2 regions of the Citricoccus sp. NR2 genome follow, and region 2 is predicted to be linked to the other one. Evidence: predicted binding sites of a transcription regulator. Region 2 holds the regulator's gene; the other holds the start of a gene.
What was found. The regulator HrcA, encoded in region 2, represses chaperone genes, less so after heat shock. The targets are predictions, from matches to a motif close to TTNGCACTCGNNNNNNNCGAGTGCNAA.

Region 1: a site for HrcA is predicted at 2,248-2,274, ahead of groL (chaperonin GroEL). Genes of this name have one in related genera too.

The regions. Positions count from the first base shown of each region.
Region 1 is NZ_CP115154.1:3,285,957-3,293,447, forward strand. Features, by position in the region: gene O1A05_RS15500 (DUF4031 domain-containing protein) at 1-371, shown strand, start outside; gene groL (chaperonin GroEL) at 468-2,102, opposite strand; gene O1A05_RS15510 (LytR C-terminal domain-containing protein) at 2,303-2,977, opposite strand; gene O1A05_RS15515 (DUF3263 domain-containing protein) at 2,974-3,231, opposite strand; gene O1A05_RS15520 (uracil-DNA glycosylase) at 3,342-4,028, shown strand; gene O1A05_RS15525 (threonine/serine ThrE exporter family protein) at 4,038-5,879, opposite strand; tRNA gene O1A05_RS15530 (tRNA-Val) at 6,063-6,139, opposite strand; gene O1A05_RS15535 (AzlC family ABC transporter permease) at 6,242-6,994, shown strand; gene O1A05_RS15540 (AzlD domain-containing protein) at 6,991-7,302, shown strand; gene O1A05_RS15545 (NtaA/DmoA family FMN-dependent monooxygenase) at 7,314-7,491, opposite strand, start outside.
Region 2 is NZ_CP115154.1:2,254,694-2,262,184, reverse strand. Features, by position in the region: gene O1A05_RS10560 (PhoH family protein) at 1-1,029, opposite strand, end outside; gene O1A05_RS10555 (16S rRNA (uracil(1498)-N(3))-methyltransferase) at 1,106-1,870, opposite strand; gene dnaJ (molecular chaperone DnaJ) at 1,863-2,984, opposite strand; gene hrcA (heat-inducible transcriptional repressor HrcA) at 3,055-4,068, opposite strand; gene O1A05_RS10540 (DUF3097 domain-containing protein) at 4,235-5,101, shown strand; gene O1A05_RS10535 (DUF4870 domain-containing protein) at 5,214-5,615, shown strand; gene O1A05_RS10530 (DUF808 domain-containing protein) at 5,640-6,686, opposite strand; gene hemW (radical SAM family heme chaperone HemW) at 6,784-7,491, opposite strand, start outside.

The DNA.
Region 1 (7,491 bases), 1.0 Mb from region 2:
AGATCATCGAAACGGCCCGGCTGGTGCGGCTGACCTTTACCCACGATCCCCACGAGGACGATCCCGGCGGCCAGGTGCTCTGTGATGCCGACTTGGAGGTGCTGGGACGCAATCCGGGCGCCTACGGCCGCTACCGTGACGCCGTCCGGCAGGATTTCGCCCATATCCCCGACGAGCAGTTCTTCGCCGGTCGGGAGAAAGTGCTGCGGTCATTGCTGGCGCAGAACCCGATCTTCAACACCCGCACCGCGATCAAACGCTGGGAACGACAGGCGCGCAAGAATCTCATCGCCGAGCTCTACCCCTCGGGCAAGGCCCGCAAGAAATCCGACGAGACACCAGAACAGCCCGACGAGACTCAGCAAGAGTAGCGAACCACAAAACGACGGTGGCCCGCACTCCGTTCAGGAGTGCGGGCCACCGTCGGTGATCCTCGGGTCAGCGAGGCGTCATCCGTGATCAGCTGATCACATCATGCCGCCCATGCCACCCATCGGGTCCATGCCTTCGCCGCCGCCGGCCGGAGCCTTCTCGGGCTTGTCTGCGACGACAGCTTCGGTGGTCAGGAACAGACCGGCAATGGAGGCCGCGTTCTGCAGTGCAGAGCGGGTCACCTTCACCGGATCGTTCACGCCAGCCTTCAGCAGGTTCTCGTACTCGCCGGTGGCGGCGTTCAGGCCTTCACCGTCGGCGAGGGACTGCACGCGGTCTACCACGACGCCGGGCTCGAGGCCAGCGTTCAGGGCGATCTGCTTCAGCGGAGCCTCCACAGCGACCTTGACGATGTTGGCGCCGGTGGCCTCATCGCCTTCCAGGTTCAGACCGGCCAGCACCTTGGCGCCAGCCTGGATCAGGGCCACGCCACCGCCGGCGACGATGCCCTCTTCCACGGCAGCCTTGGCGTTGCGCACGGCGTCTTCGATGCGGTGCTTGCGCTCCTTGAGCTCCACCTCGGTGGCAGCACCGGCCTTGATGACAGCCACGCCGCCGGCCAGCTTCGCCAGACGCTCCTGGAGCTTCTCGCGGTCGTAGTCGGAGTCGGTGTTCTCGATCTCAGCGCGGATCTGGGCTACGCGGCCGGAGATCTGGTCGGCGTCGCCGGCGCCCTCAACGATGGTGGTCTCGTCCTTGGTCACCACAACCTTGCGGGCGGTGCCGAGCACGGAGATATCAGCGTTGTCCAGGGACAGGCCGACCTCTTCGGAGATGACCTGGCCACCGGTGAGGATGGCGATGTCGGCCAGCATGGCCTTGCGGCGGTCACCGAAGCCGGGAGCCTTGACGGCCACGGACTTGAAGGTGCCGCGAATCTTGTTGACCACCAGGGTGGCCAGGGCCTCACCCTCGACGTCCTCAGCGATGATCAGCAGCGGCTTGCCGGACTGCATGACCTTCTCCAGCAAGGACACCATGTCCTTGACGTTGGAGATCTTCGAGTTGACGATCAGGATGTAGGGGTCCTCCAGGACAGCTTCCTGGCGGTCGGCGTCGGAGACGAAGTAACCGGAGATGTAGCCCTTATCGAAGCGCATACCCTCGGTCAGTTCGAGGTCCAGCCCGAAGGTGTTGGACTCCTCGACGGTGATGACGCCTTCCTTGCCCACCTTGTCCAGGGCCTCGGCGATGAGCTCGCCGATCTGGGTGTCAGCGGCGGAGATGGACGCGGTCGCGGCGATCTGCTCCTTGGTCTCGATCTCCACAGCGGAATCGAGCAGCTGGGCGGTCACAGCTTCGACAGCCTTGTCGATACCGCGACGGAGGGCGATCGGGTCGGCACCGGCGGCCACGTTGCGCAGGCCTTCCTTGACCAGGGCCTGAGCCAGCACGGTCGCGGTGGTGGTGCCGTCGCCTGCGACGTCGTCCGTCTTCTTGGCGACTTCCTTGACCAGCTCGGCGCCGATCTTCTCGTAGGGATCCTCGAGCTCGATCTCCTTGGCGATGGACACGCCATCGTTGGTGATGGTGGGGGCGCCCCACTTCTTCTCGAGAACGACGTTACGGCCGCGGGGGCCCAAGGTCACCTTCACGGCGTCGGCAAGGGTGTTGAGCCCCTTCTCCAGGCCGCGGCGAGCCTCTTCATCAAATGCAATGGTCTTAGCCATTTGTCGCAGTCCTTTCTGGACGGGTCTTGATGTAGGTACCTCGGCCCGAGTTAGCGCCCGCGACGGCTGGTCGACGCACTGGTAATCGACCCAACTAACTCGAGAAAGCTCTGGCAGTCAGAGCCCGAGAGTGCTAACCCCATTTTTAGCACTCACCCCTGGCGAGTGCAAGTGCTTGAGGCCGGAACGAACTACGGCGGTCAGCCGGCGAAGTCGTCGGCGAGGACCACGGCGATGGCATCCATGCTGGGCACGTGGACGGCGGTGATGCCAAGCTCGTCGGCGATGGCCTGAGCGGTGGCTTCGTCGTCAGCGTAATACACGACCGATGAGGACACGGCGGAGCCCTGCCAGTTCGCGGTGATCGGCACGTTGAAGCCCGCACTGGTCAGCTGTTGGGTTGCTTGTCCGGCCAGCCCCGGAGTCATGGTCGCGTTGTAGACCTCGATGCCCTGGCTGTAATCGACGTTGGCGGCACCGGTCGGGTCCGGCTCCTCTCCGCCTTCAAGGTCGTCGCCCGCTCCCGTTTCGCCACCGGTCGGGTCGGTCTCGTCGCCCCCGGTAGCGTCCTCGTCAGTGGTCTCAGCTTCACCAGCCCCGGCATCGGTCTCAGCGTCGGCGTCCGTGCCGGAGGGATCGGCGGGGGCTTCGGTGGTCTGCTCATCCGTGGGTGCGGAGGCTCCGAACCAGTCGTTGCGCAGCTGGGGCAACAGGAGGAAAGCGACGATGCCCACGACCAGCGCCAACGCGGCGGCGATGATCAGCACATTGAGCCCGGTGTTGGACTCGGGCTTGGCGACGGCGGCGCGGTGAGCACCGACCTGGTCGGTGTATTCCGGGACGTCATCGTAGTGGTCCTGCGGATACTTGGTCATGAGCTCCCCTGCTCTGGACTGCCGTGGGCACGAAATCGGGTCGATCTGAGTCTACGCAATCGTCGCACTACCAGAGGTTTATAGGCCAGGGCGCGTTCGTCGTCGAGTAATCGGGCGAGAATCTGATAGTACGTCGTCGCCGAGAGCCCGAACGTATCGCGGATGGCCTGGTCTTTCGCTCCCTGGTAGGTGAAACGCTGTTCCTCGAAGGCGAGGATGTTCCGGTCCCGCTCAGAGAGCTCAGAGCCGGGCATGGATCGCTCCTCGTTGAATCGGTAACCAGCATAACGACGGGTGTCGGTGATCCTCCATTTTACGCGCTCGGACGTCGGTCATGGTCCCGACGGCTGGTTAGGCTGGTGGGATGCTGATCTCTGACGTACGTGAACCCCTGGATCAGGGCTGGGATGCGGTGCTGGCCGGGCACACCGGCACCTTCGCCGCGTTGGCGGAAACCCTGCAGGAGCGGCAGAAATCCGGGGAACAGGTGCTGCCGGCGGCCGAGAATATTCTGCGGGTGTTCCGCCAGCCCTTCGATGAGGTCAAGGTGCTGATCCTGGGTCAGGACCCCTACCCCACCCCGGGACATGCGGTGGGGATGAGCTTCTCCGTGGCCCGCGACGTGCGTCCCCTGGCGCGTTCGCTGACGAATATCTATCGGGAACTGCACGACGACCTCGGCATCGCCCCGGCCGAGCACGGTGATCTCACCTCGTGGGCCGAGCAAGGTGTGGCCCTGCTGAACCGGGCGCTCACGGTGCAGGCCGGCACACCGGGCTCGCACCGTGGCCTGGGGTGGGAGCAGATCACCGAAACCGCTGTACGGGCGCTGGCCGCTCGGGACCAACCACTGGTGGCGATCCTCTGGGGCAACGATGCCCGCCGCATGGCCCCGGTGTTGCAGACCGGCGAGCACGTGCTGGTGATCGAGTCTGCTCACCCTTCCCCGCTGTCGGCACGTCGCGGGTTCTTCGGTTCGAAACCCTTCTCGCGGGCCAACGAGTTTTTGCGGGCCCAAGGTGCGGAGCCAGTGGACTGGCAGGTGCGCTGACCGCTCGGCTCAGCGGCGGCCGATGCGCCGTCGTTCGTTCCCTTGCAGCTTCGAGGTGAGCGGGCGGGCTAGGGTGTCGCCCAGCACGGAGCCGGCTGCGACCGCCAGGATGACGATGGAGGCCATCACCATGCCAACGATGCCGCTGACGGCACCGGTGTTCATGGCGATCTCGTACATGGAGCGGAAGATGGCCAGACCGGGCAACAAGAACAGCACCGAGGGCACCGCGATCACCAGCTGGGGTGCGCCGAGACGCAATGCGACCATGCGCGCTAGGAAACCGATGATGACGGCGGCCACGGCAGGTGAAATCACCGGACCGAGTCCCAGGAACAGAGCGAATTCGTAGCCAATGAATCCGAGGGTGGCGACAATGCCGGTGGGCAGTAGCAACCGCCACTCGGATTGCTCCACGGCTGCCACTCCAGCCGAGGCGAAGAACACCAGGATGCCCAGCACCCACACCGGGTACGAGTTGACCGGGGCTGCGGTCACGTCGACCTCGGGCACCCCCATTTGTGAGGCGGACACGGCGGCCAGCACGATGCCGCCAACCATGGCGACGTAGGCCAGCGCTGCGGAGACAAAACGGCCGGCGGCGGTGATCGGGAAGCCGTTGATGCCGTCCTGCACCGCGGAGACGAAGCGCCCCGAGGGCAACATGATCATCAAGATGCCGGCCACCACCGTAGCCGGGTCCTTGAACACGTCGAAGGAGAACAACCCCAACGAGATCACGGTGGCCAAGAACCCACCCAGCATGGTGGTGAAGAACTCGGGCGCTCGCAACCGGGCCATGGAATACATGGCGATCACCACGACGGCCGCCGACACCAGCGTCATCAGCCCGGCCAGCGGGCTGCCACCGATGTAGAGCACGAACAGGGCGGCGAACAAGGCGTTGGCCGACACCGTCATCCACGGCCGGAACGGCTTGCGCCGGTGCCGGATTTCAGCCAGTTGCCGCTCAGCGTCTTCGCGGGTGATGTCGCCGGATGCAATCGCGGAGACCAACCGATGCAAGAACGCCAGCCCGGCGTAGTTCTGCGACCAGGAGCGCACCACGCGCTGCAGCGTGTACGGGGTCTCCCCCGGAGGCGCATAGTTCAGCGAGAACGCCTGGTTGGTGATGTCGATCTCGGTCTCGTGCACCCCGTACGCCTGGGTGACCACGATGATCGAAGTTTCCACTTCCAGGGCGCCGGCACCGAAACGGAACATGGTCTCCCCCAGCTTCATGGCGAAGTCCAGGGTGTTGCGAATATCGGCGGCCTCAGCGGCCTTCTGGTATTCTTTGCGCGCTGCAGCTGCAAACGGGCTGGTTTCCAGGCGGCTCACCAGGTTCATCACCTGAGTAGGCATCCGCTCCTGGTACGGCTCGGCCGGCTGGGACCCTGACTCCTCACGACGGCGCGGACGACGCGCGGGCAGGCGCAGACCGCGGGACGGGCGGCCGGTCGAGGTGCCCGGCTCTCGCTGAGCTTTCCGAGGGCGGGTTGGTTGCGGGCGGGACGCTTCCGGGGCGGAGATCACCGGCAGCGCGCCGACGGTCGGGGCGGGCTCGGGATCCGCCGCGGGCACCGTGTAAAGGTCACGGGTGTCCGTGCTCGGCGTCTCCGTTGCCGACAGCGCAGCCGTGGGCGCGGTCTCGGGGCCGAACCCGTCCGAGGGGTCCATCTGGGGCGCCTGAGCGTCCGGGTTGGGCAGGGTGACCGCGGGACGGATCACGGGAATGGTGATCTGGCCGGTAGCTGGCGCCGTTTCTGATTCCATGGCCGCACCGACGGCGGTAGAACCGTGCGGCACCTCGTCGGGTGAGGATGCGTCGGGGTGCGGTTCGCGGGTCATTCGACCACCTCCTGTCGGCTCACTCGCGGCCGTCGGCAGACCGCGGGTCCGTGACGGACCATCTCTGATGTGTGTGTCATGACGCCTTCGCGGCGGTGAACCACGATCGACGAGGAATGGAATTTCACGGGCGGACGACCCGCTCTTAACGAGATCAGGACCCCTGTACAGGGCCCTGATGGGTGGTGGATCTTACTGGACTCGAACCAGCGACCTCTCGCGTGTGAAGCGAACGCTCTAACCAACTGAGCTAAAGATCCAAGCGACTTAGTGAGTTTAGCAGAGAAGACCGGCGCGCAGAAATCCAATGTGCGTGCGAAACGCAACCGTCACGACCCGGGGTTGATCATAAGATGGGCGCTATGCCCGCTACCCCCTCCGAGCTCGCACGGGAACAGCCTGACCCTTCATTCTGGTCGCATCCCGCCCTGCGCACCGGCGTCTCGGTGGCCATCGCTACTGGACTGTACGGTATCTCTTTCGGCGCCCTGGCCGTCACCGCCGGGCTCTCCGTCTGGCAGACCATCGCCCTGAGCGCCCTGATGTTCACCGGCGGATCCCAGTTCGCCTTTATCGGAGTCCTCGGCGGCGGATCCGGAGCCCAACTGGGCGGGGCCGCCACCGGGGCTGCCTCGCTGCTCGGGGTGCGTAACGCCGTCTACGGCATGCAGATGAAGGCACTGTTGCGTCCACGCCCGGCCCTGCGACCGCTGGCGGCGCACGTGACCATCGATGAGTCCGCCGCCACGGCTGCCACGCAGACAGACCGCCGCGGCATCAGCATTGGTTTCTGGAGTGCCGGCATCGGTGTTTATCTGCTGTGGAATCTGTTCACGATTGTCGGCGCGGTGGCGGGGACAGCGCTCGGTGACCCGGCCAACTGGGGCTTGGATGGTGCGGCCACCGCAGCGATGCTGGGGCTGCTCTGGCCCCGGTTGCGCAGCGGCAACACCTGGGCACTGGCGGTCACCGCCGCCCTGGTCACTTCGATTACCCTGCCGATGTTGCCGGCCGGGCTGCCGATTCTGTTGGCCGCCGCCGTCGCCGGCATCTGGGGCTGGTTCATTGCCGAGCCGCGCCCCCGCGCCGAGATTCTGCGAGAGGAGGCCTCATGAGCCTGTGGTTCTGGATCCTACTAGCCTCGGTGATTGCCTTCGCCACCAAATTCGTGGGCTATTTGATGCCACAGGCCTGGCTCGAGCACGAGCGGGTGCTGCGCACCGCCAACGCGGTGACCATCGGACTCCTCGCAGCATTGGTGGCGATGAACGCCCTGGGTGATGGCACTTCACTCACCGCGGATTCTCGCATCGGTGCGCTTGTTGCCGCTGCGGTAGCCCTGATCCTGCGGGCTCCGTTCCTGGTGGTGGTGCTGGTCGGCGCGATCGCCGCTGCGGGGCTGCGCCTGCTGGGCTTCCCCTAAACCGGGTTTCTTCAGCCCTGGCGGCGGCGCGATCCTCCGGTGGAGTGCGTCGGCAACCAGTCGTATCCGAAGACCCGGCCGCGCAGCGTCTGCGATTGCTGCACGTCGACGTCCGTATGATCCGGCACGGCGTCGAGGTATCCGCGAGCACGCAGTTCGGGGCTGACGTGTTCAGCGAAGGCTTGCAGG
Region 2 (7,491 bases):
GTTGCGAGGTCCGTGGGCGGGACGGCTAGCACCGGCACCGCGCAGATCCTGTTGTTCTTGGTAGGCATCAACAATCTTGGAAACGAGCCGATGCCGCACCACATCGGAGCTGGTCAGACGCACCACCGCAATATCTTCGATGCCTTCGAGGTACTCCACCGCTTGGGCCAGCCCGGAGTCGGTGTTGCGGGGCAGATCGACCTGGGAGGTGTCGCCGGTAATGACCATGTGCGAGTTGAAGCCCAGGCGGGTGAGGAACATTTTCATCTGCTCACCGGTGGTGTTCTGTGCTTCGTCGAGAATGATGAAGGCATCATTGAGGGTACGTCCACGCATATAGGCCAGCGGGGCCACCTCGATGGTGCCGGCCTCCATCAGGTGTGGGATCGACTCAGGTTCGATCATGTCGTGCAGCGCATCATAGAGCGGACGCAGATAGGGGTCGATCTTCTCATTGAGCGAGCCCGGCAGGTAGCCCAGCGATTCTCCGGCCTCCACCGCCGGGCGGGTGAGGATAATGCGGTTGACCTCGCGCGCTTGCAACGCCTGAACTGCTTTTGCCATCGCGAGGTAGGTCTTGCCGGTGCCGGCTGGGCCGAGCCCAAAGATGACGGTGTTGTGGTCGATGGCCTCGACGTAACTCTGTTGGTTGATCGTTTTGGGCCGGATGGCGCGACCGCGCGAGGAGACAATGGACTCCGTGCCCCGTCGGGCCGACATATCAGTGGGGTTGGCGGCCTGACGCACGGACGACACGGTTTGTTCAATGACGTCCGCCGAGACGGTCACCCCCGATTGGGCGGTGCCATGCAGCTCATCCACGATGGTCTCGGTCTGGCGCACCGCCGGGGCCGGGCCGGAAACGGTGAGGGTTTCTCCGCGTACGGACAGCCGGAGCCCGGGATAGACGCCTTCGAGCACGCGCAACAGCAGGTCTTGGGGACCGAAGGTTCGGATCATGGCGTCGGCGGACGAGAAGCTGATGCTGATTTCGTCGTCGGCGGAGGCTGGCTGTTCCAGGTCAGTCACAGTGGACGGGTCATCTCCCTCGGATGCTGGGTCGGGCTTGGTCAATCCCGCGGTTGCCTCAGTTTATCCCGGGTCCTCACCAGCGGGACAACAGTTGTTGGACGAGAGCGACCGCGATGGGTCCGGCCGTGGATGAACGCATGACGTGCTCGCCCATGCGCACCCGATACGCCCCGGCCTCAACCAGCGCGGACACCTCCGCATCACTGATGCCGCCTTCCGGGCCGACGACGAGCACCAAATCAACGGCGGCCCGCAGGTGTGCCGGTTCCCATCCGGACACAACAGCAGCCAACGAGTCGGTGGCGTTCTCGTCCAGGACGAGAACTATCGTGTCGCTGGCCACCAGGCCCGCAATGTCGGTGCCGGTCACGGGATCGCGCAAGGTAGGAACCCGAGTGCGGCGGGCCTGCTTGGCCGCCGTTTCCAGGCTCGTCCGCCATTTAGCCAGCGTTTTGTCGATTTTGTCGGACTTCAGCCGGACCACCGAGCGCTGAGCCTCCCACGGGATGACGGCGTCGACACCCACTTCAGTGGCCGTCTGGACGCCCAACAGGTCCCGGTCGCCTTTTGCCAGCGCCTGGACCAACACCAGACGCGGCTGCGCTTCGGGGGTGCTCCCCCACTGCTGGATCGTCACGGACATTGCGACGGCCGAGGTATCCGAGACCACGCCGGTGGCGTACTGCCCGCATCCATCGGCGACCAGTACGGTCTCCCCGGCCTGCAGCCGCATGGCTTTCACCGCGTGGGCGGATTCAGCCGAGCCGAGCCGTACCTGGTCGCCTTCTTCAAGACCAGCCAGGCTGCCGGCGGGCACCAGAAACAGCGGATCAGTCACGGTTACGCCAGTTCTCCTTGAGTTTGGAGAACAGCCCGCGAGTCTCGACCTGTCCGTGCACGATGTCTTCATGGCGCAGCTGGGCCAGCTTCTCGAGGAGCTCGCGCTGTTCGTCATCCAGCTTGGAAGGGGTCTCCACGCGCAGGGTCACCTTCAGATCGCCGCGACCGGTACCACGCAAGCGGCCAACGCCGAGTCCCTTCAGGGTGTGCACTTCGCCGGACTGGGTTCCGGGCTTGACCTTGATGGACTGCTCCCCGTCAAAAGTATCCAGGGTGACCTCGGTGCCCAGCGCCGCGGCCGTCATCGGCAGCGACATGGTGGCGGTCAGGTGCACGCCATCGCGGGTGAACACGTCGTGATTGCGGACGTCGATCTCCACGAACAGGTCACCATTGGGCCCCCCGCCGATACCGGCCTCGCCGCGCCCGGCGAGCTGGATGCGGGTGCCCACGTCCACACCGGCAGGGATCTTGATGGTCATCGATGCACGATCGCGCACTCGACCCTGCCCACCGCATTCGTGGCAGGGGCTGGGGATGGTGGTGCCGAAGCCACGGCACTGCGGGCACGGCTCAGCGGTCATCACGGTGCCCAGAATGGAGCGGACCGGGCGGCGTACTTGTCCCTGTCCGGCACAGTGGCTACAGGTCTCCGGAGAGGTACCGGGCTCGCAGCAGGTGCCGTTGCACGTCTCGCAGCGCACCGCGGTGTCGACCTCGATGGTCTTGTCCACGCCGAACACGGCGTCGTGGAGGTCGATCGGAACGGTGATCAGCGCATCCTGACCGCGCCGGGCACGGCTTGCCGGACCGGAGGCCTGTCCGCCACCAAAGAATGTCTCGAAAATATCGGAGAAGCCGCCGAAGCCGCCCGCACCACCGAAGCCGCCTGCGGCCTGTCCGTTCTCGTTACCCGTGGCGTCATAGTTGCGCCGCTTGTTCTCGTCCTGAAGCACATCGTAGGCGCGGGAGACGTTCTTGAATTCCTCAGCCGCCTCGGGTGAGGGGTTGTGGTCCGGGTGCAGTCGGCGGGCCTTCTTGCGGTAGGCGCGTTTGATCTCCTCGCGGGTCGCCTCGCGAGAGACACCCAGAACCTCATAGTGGTCAGCCACGGTGTCGAGTCTTCCTTCCAATCGGTGAAACGTCAGTTATGCGTGCGTGCCGGGATCCTCTTCCGGCGCGCTACTGCGCGAGAATGCGGGACAAATAGCGGGCGACAGCGCGCACTGCGGCCATCGTTCCGGGATAGTCCATGCGGGTCGGACCTACCACGCCCAGCTTCGAAATCTGGCCGGGGCCATATCCCGCGGCGATCACAGAGGTCTCGGCGAGCGAACCCGAATTCTCGGTGCCAATGCGTACCGAGAGTCCGTTGAGGTCTTGGTCCATTTCCGTGAGAAGCTTCAGCAACACGACCTGCTCCTCGAGGGCTTCCAAGATCGGTCCGATCGAGTACGGGAAGTCCCCCGGGGTGCGTGCCAGGTTAGCAGTGCCGGCCAAGATGATGCGATCTTCTCGGCCAGTGGCGAACAAGGCCTCCAGCGCCTCTCGCAAGGAACCGGCGAGGTGTTGTTCGGTCGGCGGAATCAGCTCCATCGCCACTTCCATGGCGGCCGAGGCATGCGCTGGCCCCACTCCCTGAAGGTGGCCAAGGAACGTCTGCTTGACGACGTCGAGGTCCGTCTCCGTGAACGGCTCCTCGATGGCGACGGTGCGCTGGTCCACTTTGCCGGAGGAGAGGATCAGTACCACCAGCACCCGGCCGTGTCCGAGCGAAACCATTTCCAGGTGCCGCACCGTCGCGGAGTCGAGGTGTGGATACTGGAGGATGGCGACCTGCTGGGTCAGCTGGGCAAGCAGCCGCACGCTGTGGGCCATCATGTCGTTGATGTCATCAGTGGCGTCCAAGAGCATCTGGACGGCGCGTTTCTCGGCCGCCGAAAGCGGGCGCACATCCGAGATCCGATCGACGAAGAGCCGGTAGCCCTTGTCCGTGGGGATGCGTCCAGCGGAAGTATGCGGGGCGGCGATCAGTCCTTCTTCTTCCAGCGCCGCCATGTCATTACGCACGGTGGCCGAGGACACTCCCAGATCGTGTCGATCCACCAGCGCTTTGGACCCCACCGGCTCACGGGAGGAGACATAGTCTTCGACGATCGCTTGCAGAACCTTCATTCGACGCGGCAATTCAGACATGTTCACCCCTCCTCAACCGAGTCAGCTGTCATTAGCACTCACTATTGCTCAGTGCTAAGTCTAGTACGTCAACGGCGCCCATTGCATCGTGGCGCTGCGGGTGTCGGAGCCCACCCGATGGTAGCGTCTCTGGCGTTCGGATTGGCGTTGATCGAAGGAGACACCGATGAATTGGGATTCCTGGGGTCCGGGTTCTCTGGACCCGCGGGCCAGCAAGCGCGAGGTGCGCGATGTCCCGGCCCAGGTGGGTGAGGTCATCGAGGAGTCCGCGTCCGGCTTCACCGGCGCGATCATCCGCACCGAACGTTCCGGCGGAGTGCATCTTGCCGTGTTGGAAGACGGACGCGGTACGCGTCGTTCCTTCCCGTTGGGTCACGGATTCATGATCGACGGCGAACCGATCCGGTTGGTCCCCTACGTGGCCGCCACCCGCTCCGCACCCCGACGTACCGCCTCCGGCTCCGTGAAAGTAGAACAGCATCGGGCCCGCGTTGCGCGCGCCTCTCGGATCTGGGTAGAAGGTGTCCACGACGCCGAACTGGTGGAGAAAATATGGGGCGACGACCTGCGCGTCGAGGGTATTGTCGTGGAACCGCTTCACGGGGTCGACGATCTCGCTGGCGCAATCCGTGATTTCTCCCCTGGTCCGCAGCGCCGCCTGGGCATTCTCGTGGATCACTTGGTCGCCGGTTCGAAGGAAGAACGCATCGCCCGCGAGGCCATGGCGGTACCGGGCTCAACCGGCAACGTGCTGATCGTGGGACATCCCTATGTGGACGTGTGGCAGGTCATCAAGCCTCGGGTGCTGGGTTTCGAGGCGTGGCCCGAGATTCCCCGTGGTCAAGATTGGAAGACCGGGATCCTTCGGTGGTTGGGGTGGCCGCACTCTACCAAGGAGGATGTGGGTCTTGGCTGGAAGCGCTTGTTGAGTCAGGTCACCACCTACGCAGACATCGAACCATCCCTGTTGGGGCGGGTCGAGCAGGTCATCGATTTCCTGACCGAGCCCGGTCAACTGAACGACGACCAGTGATTCCCTGAGAGTTTTTCGAGCGCCCTGTGTACGCGTCCGGGGAGCCCAGATTTACCGGTAAACTAGTGGCCGACATCCGCACGAAATCTGCAGACAAAGGACACGGTGAACTGTGGCTCAGCATCCTGGCTACCCCCGCGGCGACGCATCGGAGAACTCCAGCTCGACCTCGGCTCGGCCGCTGACCCCTCAAGAAGACCGCCAGTGGGCCATGCTCAGCCACTTTGGCGCATTCCTCGGCGCAATTCCTTCCCTCGTCATCTTCATGGTGATGCGTGACCGTGGACCCTTCACGGCCCAGGAATCCAAGGAAGCACTGAACTTCACTCTGCCCCTCACCGTGGTTGCCGTGGTTGCCAACCTGCTGGCGCTGCTCCCGATCATCGGTGCCATCTTCGGAGTCGTCGCGGTGCTCTTGTGGCTGTTCATGACGATCTCCGGGGTGGTGGCCGGGATTGAGGTCAACAAGGGACGACCTTACCGCTACCCGTTTAACCTCCGCCTGATCAACTGATGTCGGTCGGACTGACCCAGCGGGTCAGTTCTCGGTTGGATGCTGATGACCGGCGCCGATGGCGCCGGGCGTTTTGCCACCCAGCGCCGCGCGCTTCGCGCCCTGCGCCGACGCGGCACCCTTACTAGCTTCGTGGTCCGTCGTTGTGTCGTCGCTGTCCAAACCGTGGCTCCAAGGCGTGAGCGACCACAACCCCGCCAGGATCGCGCCCCAGATAGCGCCGACCACAAGGGACAGCGCGGTGTTGACCAGCCACGCCAAGAATCCGGCCGGAACCAGCACCTCAGCCCCGTGGATGAGGTGATAGGGCATTGAGAAGCCCAATTCGTCCATTCCCACCACCATGATGTGTCCGCCAACCCACAGCATGGCCAGTGTCCCGATCACGCCGATGGTGGCGAGGACCTTGGGCATCGCGGTGACCAAGCCGCGGCCAAAACTCGCCCACCGGGGACGGTGGCCAGTGGCGAGCTTCAGCCCAATGTCGTCCATCTTCACCAACAAGGCAACCACGCCGTACACGACCGCGGTGATACCGATACCAACGATGATCAGGATGATGGCACGTCGCCAAAAAGTCTCATCGGCAACCTCATTGAGGCTAAGGACCATGATTTCGGCCGACAGGATGAGGTCGGTAAAAATAGCTGCCTTGACGAGAGTATCCTCATCACGAGGCTGCTCATGATCGGCCCCGTGGCCCTTGTGAGATCCGCCGCGGAACTTCTCGATGGTCTTCTCCATGCCTTCAAAGCACAGATATGAGCCGCCGAGCATCAGCAACGGTGTCAGCGCCCAGGACAAAAATTCGCTCAAGAGCAGGGCAACTGGCAGGATGATCACCAGTTTGTTGATCAGGGACCCGCGGGCAATCCGCCAGATCATCGGCAACTCACGAGCCGGCTTCACGCCCTCGACGTACTGCGGAGTCACCGCCGTATCGTCGATGACAACACCCACGGCTTTGGTGCTGGCCCGGCCGGCCGCCGCGGCCACATCGTCGACGCTGGCCGCCGCTGCCCGGGCGATAGAAGCGACGTCGTCGAGCAGAGCAACCAAGCCCCCGCTCATGCGCCGAATCCATTCGTAGGCACCGCCAGGTGAGAGTGCAAGAAAGTCATGGGCTCAGCATACGACCCGGTGCCGAAAACGTGCTGATGATGATTGATCAGAATCCTGCGAGTCGGCGGGTGATGGCGTCATCGAGCAGGCGTCCCTGCAGGGTAGGAATGATACGACCACGCAACGCTGCGGCACCGTCAATGAGTCCGTCGGCAATGAGCTTGGTGATCTCCGCCCGATCCAAGGGCTCGTCATCGTCGAAATCTGCGATGGCCAGTCCTTCCGATAGACGCACGCCCAGCATGATCCGCTCCAGCCGGCGAGCCTCTGCGTCGGGGGTTTCGCGTCCGATCGCCGGAGAAACTCCGGTCCTTAAACGCTGAGCGTAGGCCGCAGGGTGCTTGGCATTCCAGAAGCGTACCCCCGCTAGATGCGAATGCGCTCCGGGACCCACACCCCACCAATCTTGGTCCCGCCAGTAGGCGACGTTGTGGCGACCTTGGTTGATGCCGCGCCGGTCTGGATCGTGCGCCCAGTTTGAGACTTCGTACCAGTGATAGCCGCGTTCAGCCAACACGGTGTCGGCCAGCAGGTACTTGTCCGCTTGGTCGTCCGGATCAGTATCTGCTTGGGTTCCCCTCCGGACGGCGGCACCGAATTTGGTGCCTTCTTCAACGATGAGCCCGTAAGCGGAAATGTGGTCCGGTTGTAGCTGAAGCGCAGTATCGAGCGTGGTGCGCCAGTCTTCAAGGCTCTCCCCAGGTGTCCCGTAGATCAGGTCGAGCGAGACTTCCAGCCCGGCCTGCCGCGCCCA